3 regions of the Guptibacillus hwajinpoensis genome follow, and region 2 is predicted to be linked to each of the others. Evidence: predicted binding sites of a transcription regulator. Region 2 holds the regulator's gene; each other region holds the start of a gene.

What was found. The regulator CtsR, encoded in region 2, represses protease genes until heat stress. The targets are predictions, from matches to a motif close to ATGGTCAATAAAGGTCAAACA.
Region 1: a site for CtsR is predicted at 1,081-1,101, ahead of ABFG93_RS08195 (ATP-dependent Clp protease ATP-binding subunit). Genes of this name have one in related genera too.
Region 3: a site for CtsR is predicted at 1,352-1,372, ahead of clpP (ATP-dependent Clp endopeptidase proteolytic subunit ClpP). Genes of this name have one in related genera too.

Annotation. Positions count from the first base shown of each region.
Region 1 covers NZ_CP156674.1:1,602,954-1,606,235, reverse strand. Annotated here, with positions in the region: gene mnmH (tRNA 2-selenouridine(34) synthase MnmH) at 1-420, shown strand, start outside; gene ABFG93_RS08200 (hypothetical protein) at 383-847, opposite strand; gene ABFG93_RS08195 (ATP-dependent Clp protease ATP-binding subunit) at 1,205-3,282, shown strand, end outside.
Region 2 covers NZ_CP156674.1:2,093,867-2,097,148, forward strand. Annotated here, with positions in the region: gene ABFG93_RS11025 (protein arginine kinase) at 1-908, opposite strand, end outside; gene ABFG93_RS11030 (UvrB/UvrC motif-containing protein) at 908-1,444, opposite strand; gene ABFG93_RS11035 (CtsR family transcriptional regulator) at 1,481-1,942, opposite strand; rRNA gene rrf (5S ribosomal RNA) at 2,411-2,527, opposite strand; rRNA gene ABFG93_RS11045 (23S ribosomal RNA) at 2,683-3,282, opposite strand, start outside.
Region 3 covers NZ_CP156674.1:2,899,511-2,902,792, forward strand. Annotated here, with positions in the region: gene whiA (DNA-binding protein WhiA) at 1-80, shown strand, start outside; gene ABFG93_RS14990 (HPr family phosphocarrier protein) at 412-666, shown strand; gene clpP (ATP-dependent Clp endopeptidase proteolytic subunit ClpP) at 708-1,292, opposite strand; gene ABFG93_RS15000 (hypothetical protein) at 1,457-1,843, opposite strand; tRNA gene ABFG93_RS15005 (tRNA-Arg) at 2,042-2,120, shown strand; gene ABFG93_RS15010 (hypothetical protein) at 2,267-2,548, opposite strand; gene rpoN (RNA polymerase factor sigma-54) at 2,738-3,282, shown strand, end outside.

The DNA of each region.
Region 1 (3,282 bases), 490 kb from region 2:
AGCAAGCGACTTGGAAACATTATTATTCCTGACTTTATCCTTGAAGGAAAACAAGAAGGGACGCGTATGCAAGTCCACGCCCCGCTTTCTTATCGAATCCAAAAGATCCTGAATACGTATCATCCTGAACAGCACATAGAAGAAATCACAAAAGGTATTAATAAAATCGAAAAACGTTTTTCTGATGAAGAGCGGGTTGATATTTATGCAGCACTTCAAAAGCATGACTTTGCTACGATAGTAGAGAGGCTTTTGATTGACTACTATGATCCTCGTTATGAATATAAGGCATTTGAAAATGAGGGTGAGATTATCAACCTTACGTATCAATCCCTTGAGGAAGGGTGTCGGCTTGTCCAGAATGAAGTGGATCGATTGGAAACTAAGCTTCGATCAGAAGGCGAGAAAGTTTCGCTTTAATGGATTTTCTTTGTTCTGGAAGTTGTTCGTTGTTGTACCGTTCAATTAGATCGTCAATTCGCTTAAAATAGAGATTGCCTACCCAAGCGACATAACTTTTGTATACGTGTGACTTTAAAAATGTAACAAGCATGTTTTCTTCCGGTCCGAAGTAATATGTTTTATCATCGAAGAAAGTGGAAAAGCAACTGAATGAAAGTTTTGTAAATGAGTTGTCCATTTCGTACCGAAACTTGTTTAATGCATCAGGAATGAGGCGAATGGTAAATACATCGTCATTATCAAACATTTCTCTCGGTGTTGGTAAAATCAAATACGGGTAGTCTCGATCATCAAGGGCTATAAAGAAATCTTCAGGTGACTCGTGACAGGTAGGCACTCGTTTGACGGTCGATTCAACAATCAATTGATAGACTGAATCATTCATTTGTAATCCTCCCTTTGTAATCTATCACCATTGTTGCCGGACTAGTAAACTTGTATACCCTTTGTCGAAAAGTAGTTTAATACAATCTATTATCCACATCCTGAAAAAATACCTTTATTTCAAATATTACATTTAAAATCCTGGGTTAATCTACCCGGGTTTTTGTATTCCTTAGTGTATAGCTCAATTAATACCTCAGCAAAGATGTAAAAAAATGATAAGCAAAGTACTTGAAAGTCAGAGATGGTCAAATTATAATAGGGTTACAAGGTCAAAGATAGTCAAAGTCAAAGAAGGCATCTTTAACCTTTAGACCAATTTAATTCGTTAAGATTATATATATAAGGAGGCCTTCATATGCTTTGTGATCATTGTCATCAAAACTCAGCGTCAGTTCAGCTTAATGTTCAATTGAACCAGAACAAGAAACAGGTTCATCTTTGTAGTACGTGTTATGCAAAAGTGATGAATGGTCAAACTGCGTCATCACCAAAAGGACAAATTGATGAATTCTTCCAATCATTTATGAATAGCTCAGGATCCAGTGGATTTACTAATGAGCAGGAGAAATATCAAACTGAAACAAACGGGAAAGGCGGCTTACTTGATGAGTTGGGAAGGAATCTTTCCGATGCAGCGAAAGCAGGTTTAATTGACCCTGTTATTGGCAGGGAAGATGAAGTGGCGCGTGTAATCGAGACACTTAACCGAAGAAATAAAAACAATCCAGTCCTAATAGGGGAGGCAGGTGTAGGTAAAACTGCCATTGCTGAAGGTCTCGCGCTTCGCATTTCTGAAGGAAAAGTACCTTCAAAGCTCAAAAATAAAGAAATCTATTTACTCGATGTAGCTTCTCTTGTTTCCAACACAGGAATTCGTGGGCAATTTGAGGAGAGAATGAAGCAGTTGATTTCTGAGTTGCAAACTAGAAAGAACATTATTTTATTCGTTGATGAGCTTCATCAAATTGTAGGAGCAGGGTCAGCTGAAGGGTCAATGGATGCAGGAAATATTCTGAAGCCCGCACTTGCTAGAGGAGAGCTCCAGCTTATCGGTGCTACTACCCTAAGAGAATACCGCCAAATTGAGAAGGACGCTGCGCTTGCACGTCGTTTCCAGCCTGTCATGGTGAACGAACCATCTGTAGATGAAGCGATTGAAATCCTTAATGGCCTTAAGCCGAAATATGAAGAGTATCATGAAGTAAATTATACAGATGAGGCGATCAGAGCCTGTGTTACTTTGTCTAACCGATTTATTCAGGATCGTTTCCTTCCAGATAAAGCAATCGATTTACTTGATGAAGCCGGAGCGAAAATGAATTTAACGTTAGTAGAAACTAACCATGATGAAATACAGAATCGTCTACAGAATATTGCTTTAGATAAGAAAAAAGCAACAGATGCAGAAGATTACGAACGTGCTGCTAAGCTACGTGATGAAGAATTGAAGCTTGAGAAGCAGCTTGAGCAAACTCTAAACCATACAGCTCAATCAGATGCAGTTGTGGATGTAGAGGCTATTCAGCAAATCATTGAAGGAAAAACAGGTATTCCTGTTCAGAAACTTCGTGCAGATGAACAAACGAAAATGAAAAACCTAGCTGACCGACTTAATGCAAATGTTATTGGACAGGAAGACGCAGTTAATAAAGTTGCTAAAGCCATTCGAAGAAGTCGTGCAGGCTTGAAACGACAAAATAGACCAATCGGCTCGTTTTTATTCGTAGGACCAACGGGTGTTGGGAAGACAGAGCTATCGCGATCTCTTGCAGAAGAAATGTTTGGCGACCGTGAAGCGATGATTCGACTTGATATGAGTGAATATATGGAAAAACATTCCGTTTCCAAGCTAATTGGTTCACCTCCAGGTTATGTAGGTCATGAAGAAGCAGGACAATTAACTGAGAGAGTCCGCCGTAAACCTTATAGTATTTTGCTAATTGATGAAGTTGAGAAGGCGCATCCTGATGTCCAGAACATGTTCCTGCAAATTCTGGACGATGGAAGGTTAACTGACAGCCAGGGCAGAACAGTTAGCTTTAAAGATACAGTTATTATTATGACAAGTAATGCTGGAACATCAGAACGCAAAATCACCGTTGGTTTTGGATCAGCTGACAGCTATACAGGAGTGATGGAGAGCCTTGGAGGTTACTTTAGACCAGAGTTCTTGAATCGTTTTGACGGTATTATTCCGTTTAAATCTCTTGAACAAACGAATCTTGTCACAATTGTTGATCTCATGATTAATGAGTTAGATGACAGTCTTGTAGAACAGAATATTTCGCTAACCATTAGTAATGAGGCAAAAACGAAACTTGCAGAACTTGGTTACAATCCACAATTCGGAGCTCGTCCTCTTCGACGAGTGATCGAAGAACATGTCGAAGACGGCATTGCTGACCTCCTAGTAGATGAAGGTGGCGTGGAATC
Region 2 (3,282 bases):
CCCATATCGATTCCTATTCGAACATCTGAGAGGCATTTTGCTGCTTCTTTAGACTGTATAATTCTACTGTTTTCAAGAACACCAAGTGAACGATAGATACGGTCCTCGAGTTCAATCCTGGAGTTATCAAGGAGAACCCGTCTCGCAGCTCTTTCTTTCTCAATGACTTGCATAACAACACCTTGTAAATCTTCAATAATATCAGTTTCTGTTTTACCCAGAGTTATCTGATTGGAGATTTGAAAAATATTACCCAATGCTTCGCTTCCTTCTCCATAACTACCTCTCACGACTAGCCCAAGTTGATTAATAGCAGGGATAATATGATTCAGCTGCTGGGTTAAAACAAGCGCTGGTAAATGCAACATGACTGAAGCACGCATTCCAGTTCCTACATTCGTCGGACAGCTGGTCAAGTACCCTCTTCGTTCATCAAAAGCATAATCAACTTTACTCTCAATCCAATTATCAAGGGAATTAGCGAGCTTGAGCGCTTTCTTGAGCTCAAATCCAGCTACAAGACACTGGATACGAAAATGGTCTTCCTCGTTAATCATGATGCTAACTGTTTCATTTTCGCTTAGCAGAACTGCTCCATTCTTAGAATGCTCAATGAGGTTAGGGCTGATCAGATGCTTCTCAACGAGAACGCGTTTTTCAATCGGTTTTAAAGCTTCCATCTCAATTAATTCAAGATCTCCAATTTGTTCATCAGGAGCATCATGAAATTGGCTTCTAACTTCTTTAATAACTTCTAAGTTTTGCTCTGGATTAGAAATGATCGGAAAGACGTAATCCTTTAGATTACGAGCAAATCTGACACGACTACTCATGACAATGTCAGAATCAGGTCCTTCATCTTTCATCCATGGACTTACGGCTTCACTGATAAATCGCTGAAGTGACATTATTCTCCCCCTCCCCGTGATGCTTTTTGTTCAAGGGAACGAATTAAATCTCTTGTTTCCGCAGCTTTTTCAAACTCTTCATTGTGGATATATTCTTTCATCTTACTGCGGAGATTCTGAACTTCACGCTCGATTTCAATGGCTGCTCCAGTTCGTTTAGGTACTTTCCCTGCATGAGCCATGTTTCCTCCATGCACTTTTTTAAGTATGGGATCGAGTTTGTCCTCGAAGGTTTTGTAACACTCAGAACAGCCAAACCGACCAATTTTAGTGAATTGCTGATACGTTAACCCACATTTTGGGCAATGGGCCTGCTCTTCACTGTAAAACGACTGGGCAGGGCTTTCGCCAATTGGAGTTTCAAAATTAAGTAATCCCGATAATAAGTTATGGATAGAGAAGTGGTTAGTGCCTGGCTCAGCTTCACCTTTTTCTTTAGCACACTTTTCACATATATGAAATTCTGTTTTTTTACCATTAATTATTTTAGTGAAATGAAGCGTAGCAGGGCGCTCACCACATTCCTGACACGTCATAAGGCAACCCTCCTCATCAATCCTGCATAATCATTATTATTTATATTTTAAAGCTGTGAGCATGGCACGTAACATATTAGCTCGTAAATGATCTCGTAATGGTAACTCTATAGTAATAACAGTACGATCAAGTACGCTTAACATTAACTTCGCTTCTCGTTCCGAAATTACCTCTTCTTCAAGCAAACGAAGGATAATATTTTCAGAAACTACTTGGGGAACCTGATTTTTTACGATATTAAGCATCTCATTGATTAAATCAGCATGGGTTTCGGGTTTAACTTTAACAATTCTTATATAACCCCCTCCACCTCTCTTACTTTCCACAATATAACCCTTTTCAATCGTAAAGCGTGTGTTGATTACATAATTAATCTGCGAGGGAACACACTGAAATTTATCTGCAATCTCACTTCGCTTAATTTCAACTGCATCCCTGCCATCGACGGTTAATATCTTTTTTAAGTAAGCTTCGATTATATCGGAAACATTCCTCACTTAGTTCCCTCCTCTCCGTCCCCATACTGACTTTGACTATATTTGACGTTGAGTATATTATAACGCGTTTAATATGGATTGCAAAGAGACACGCTTATCACCTGCCTCTTATTAAAGCTTTACCAATTCTGCTGGTTTAAAGACTCATAATTCTCTTTTTATATGAATTTGTTTATTAGTCTTTAGCTTAGATAGATCTAGTGAGCATTCTTACTATTTAGTATGAATACCCTACTCAAACGCAATGCTAACTTCTTATTTGGGTTTTATATGTGGAAAAGACAAATATGATGGTATGGTGATAGGGGGCAGATTTACCTGAAGAAGATGGCGGATGAGGTTCTTGTACTCAAGAAATAGTAGGTTTATCCGCGATTCTGGTTTAAAGGGGATTAATTAGCTAAATGCTTTCAATTAAACCATACAAAAAAGCCAGAGACCCTATTGATCTCTGACTTTCTTTCAGTTGCCCAGCGACGTCCTACTCTTGCAGGGGGAGATCCCCCAACTACCATCGGCGCTGAAGAGCTTAACTTCCGTGTTCGGCATGGGAACGGGTGTGACCTCTTCGCCATCGTCACTAGACTAACAGGATGTTAGTTCAATGTTCACCACAGGACGTGGTGCACCTTAATCAAACTTCCTTGTTTCAGGTATTCCCTGAAAACTAGATAGCACGTACAACGTTTTCCAATATGTCCAGGTCCGTGAGCCAAACGGCTCACTTCGCTTTTCGTTTTTAGGTTAAGCCCTCGATCGATTAGTATTCGTCAGCTCCACGTGTTGCCACGCTTCCACCCCGAACCTATCTACCTCATCATCTCTAAGGGATCTTACCAGCTTAATGCTGTGGGAAATCTCATCTCGAGGGGGGCTTCATGCTTAGATGCTTTCAGCACTTATCCCTTCCACACGTAGCTACCCAGCTATGCTCCTGGCGGAACAACTGGTACACCAGCGGTGTGTCCATCCCGGTCCTCTCGTACTAAGGACAGCTCCTCTCAAATTTCCTGCGCCCGCGACGGATAGGGACCGAACTGTCTCACGACGTTCTGAACCCAGCTCGCGTACCGCTTTAATGGGCGAACAGCCCAACCCTTGGGACCTACTTCAGCCCCAGGATGCGATGAGCCGACATCGAGGTGCCAAACCTCCCCGTCGATGTGGACTCTTGGGGGAGATAAGCCTGTTATCCCCAGGGTAGCTTTTATCCGTTGAGCGATGGCCCTTCCATGCGGAACCACCGGATCACTAAGCCCGACTTTCGTCCCTGCTCGACTTGTAGGTCTCGCAGTCAAGCTCCCTTGTGCCTTTACACTCTGCGAATGATTTCCAACCAT
Region 3 (3,282 bases), 810 kb from region 2:
GTAAATCTGGTATTAATCATCGGCTTAGGAAAATTGACCAGATTGCTGACAAACTTCGTTCTGGGAAACCAATCTCATAACCACCATAAATAAGAAAATGAAGGCTTCCACCTTATGGTGGATAGCCAGGTTTTCTAATCCATATCGGGATAAGAAAAACGACTTCCACGATCATTTTGTGGAAACACGTTTTTCTAAATTTTTCTGAGGTTAAGATAGCGCTTACTTATTTTAAAAGATAAGAAAGTATAGAATTCAGTGATGTCGAGCTCCAGGGCCCAGGTTTTCCGAGTCGCTTGACCTTTCGCTCTGAACACATGTTCAAATCGAAAGGTTCTAGCGCTTGTTGGACCTAAAAGGGCACTTGCGCTTTTCTTATCAGCTGTTTGAAATAAGAGGAGGAATGGACAAGTGGTTCAAAAAGAAGTGGTCGTTACATTGGATACAGGATTACAAGCACGACCTGCGGCGCTTTTCGTGCAGGAAGCCAATCGATTCAACTCAGACATTTTTCTTGAAAAAGATGGAAAGAAAGTAAATGCAAAGAGCATTATGGGGATTATGAGTCTTGCTGTTGGTACTGGAGCTTCAGTGGTACTTACAGTTAAAGGTAACGATGAAGAAGACGCTATTTCATCACTGATTGATTTTGTTCAAAAAGACTAAAAAAACGCCTTTCCCAATTGGGAAAGGCGTTTTTAAGCTGCTTATGCTTTTTTCTCCATTACTTCATCAATCAAACCATACTCTTTCGCTTCGGTTGCTTCCATGAAACGGTCACGGTCTGTGTCACGATCAATTTGTTCAATCGGTTGACCAGTGCGGTCAGAAAGAATCTTGTTAAGCTTTTCACGCATTTGAATGATGCGCTTCGCATGGATTTCAATATCAGACGCTTGACCCTGTGTACCACCAAGCGGTTGGTGAATCATAACTTCACTGTTAGGAAGTGCATAACGCTTTCCTGGTTCACCTGAGGCTAGTAGGAATGCGCCCATTGAAGCTGCCATACCAATACAGATGGTTGAAACTTTTGGTTTAATAAACTGCATTGTATCATAGATCGCCATACCGGCTGTAATTGAGCCACCCGGGCTGTTGATGTAAAGAGAGATGTCTTTATCAGGGTCTTCAGCTGCAAGAAACAAGAGCTGAGCTACTACTGCGTTTGAAACGTTGTCGTCAATCGCTGTTCCGAGCATAATGATACGGTCCTTAAGAAGACGAGAATAAATGTCGTACGCTCTTTCACCGCGGTTTGTTTGTTCAATTACCGTTGGAATTAAAACCATTCTAAATTCCTCCCTTATATTCGTTGGATATGTAGTTGCTGTACGTTCATCATACCTAAAAGGTCAATATAGGTCAAATGATGTGCTGTTCAATTTTCATAAAGTTTTAAAGGGAGCTAAATACCCCTGTCCACCTACATCCATTTTCCCCGCATCCCTGTATTTTAAACGGAGGGAGTGTTCCTTTTTTTAAAGCGGCTGTCCGCTAAAAAGTAAGCTGTTATTCTTCTTTCAACCTGGTTTCTAATTTGAACGGAGGTGTATCGGTACGTTTGATTATAGCCGCGGCAGTATACCTTGCAAATGACAATATCCTCTTTAGTATCTTCTACCGAAACACGAATTCCCCTGTCATGAAGAATGGATTTCGCATGCTTTAGATCAGAAGAAGCAAGTGAAAAGGCATAACGAATCAGTTCCAGGTAAGGGCGTGGAAGCTTCATTTTTGAATGCTGAATCCATTTCGTATCGAGCTCCAGCACTCTTTTTAAGTATGGAAGCAACAAATAATTCCGTATTGCCTCTGACTCTTCTTTACTTAATTGGAACATGAAAGTCACCGCCTATAAGAACGTGTGTTTGGTGTAACCTTACTATGAGACAATTGAGACGTCAAGAACATAAGGGAAGGTAAAAAGTAGAAGCGGGACTCTTTGACTTGTTTTGCAGGTGAAAGGCAGGATAGAAGCGAAAAAGCATCTTGCAAAATAAAAAATGATCACGTATAATTATCCTTGCGCTTAAGATGCGCGCCCGTAGCTCAGTAGGATAGAGCGGTGGTTTCCGGTACCGCGTCAGTCGGGGGTTCGAATCCCTCCGGGCGCACCATATACATATTTCCAATCCCTATCGCTGATGCGGTGGGGATTTTTCTATAGTATATGCTTTGGTTTGCTTCTAAAGCCATCGGTTGCACGCGATTCTTGCAAAAAAAAGAAGAGTAGAACTCGTCCACTCTAATGTTCAATGGCTTCCTAACTTGGCTTGTCTTCTTCACTGTTTTGTCCTTTGCTATTTGCTCCATTCATCGTGTGTTTGAAGCCCGAGTGCATTCCAGTAGCGCATAGTCCAAGCCATAACCCTATTAAAAAGGCTTTCTTCAAATTTTCCGGTTCCACATAAATATAGCTCATTACAATTCCGATCCCAATTGAAAGCAATGGGAGGAACCTTGCCGGAAAACCAAACATCTTGAAGAGGTGTACAACTCCGATAATGACTGGAAGCAAAGCAATTCCATAAACAGTTAAATCCATGGTTTTTGCCTCCTTTTCTCTCTATAGAACAGTTTATGTAGAAATGTGACAATGTGAAGGGCATATTCATCAAAATGATAGAAAATAGTGTCGAATGGAACGGGTAAATAACTGAAAATTCTGGTCATTATCTCTTTTTCCATACCATAAGCTGAAGCATTATAGTATGATGAAAGTGGAGGGATTGCGATGGAATTAGGATTGATACAAAAGCAGACAACGAAACTTGTCATGACAACCCAGTTGCAACAAGCGATTTCCATTTTGCAGTATTCTACTGCAGAATTAATGGAGTATGTAAAAGAACAGGCGCTTGAAAATCCTCTCATCGAATTACAAACCCCGTCGTGGGATAGGGGAGTCAGATCTTCCAGGCGCTCTTATAGCGGAGTAAAACAGGATCCAATTGAATATGCCGAAACAAGAAGAAGTTTGCATGATGAGCTTCATGAACAGGCAAGATGTTTAAAGTTATCCAAAAAGATAGCAGGAATTGTCCATTATTTAATCGATAATATTGATGAGACAGGTTATCTAAGAATAAATGACTTTGAAGTGATGCAGATCCTTAAGGTGCGTGATAGTGAATTAGAAGAAGCGGTTCGGCATGTTCAATTGCTCGACCCTGTTGGCATAGGAGCCCGTTCGTTGTCGGAATGTCTTTATTTACAATTAAATGAAACTGGAACTATGCATGAACTGGCTAGAAATTTAGTGAGTGAAAATTTGAAAGC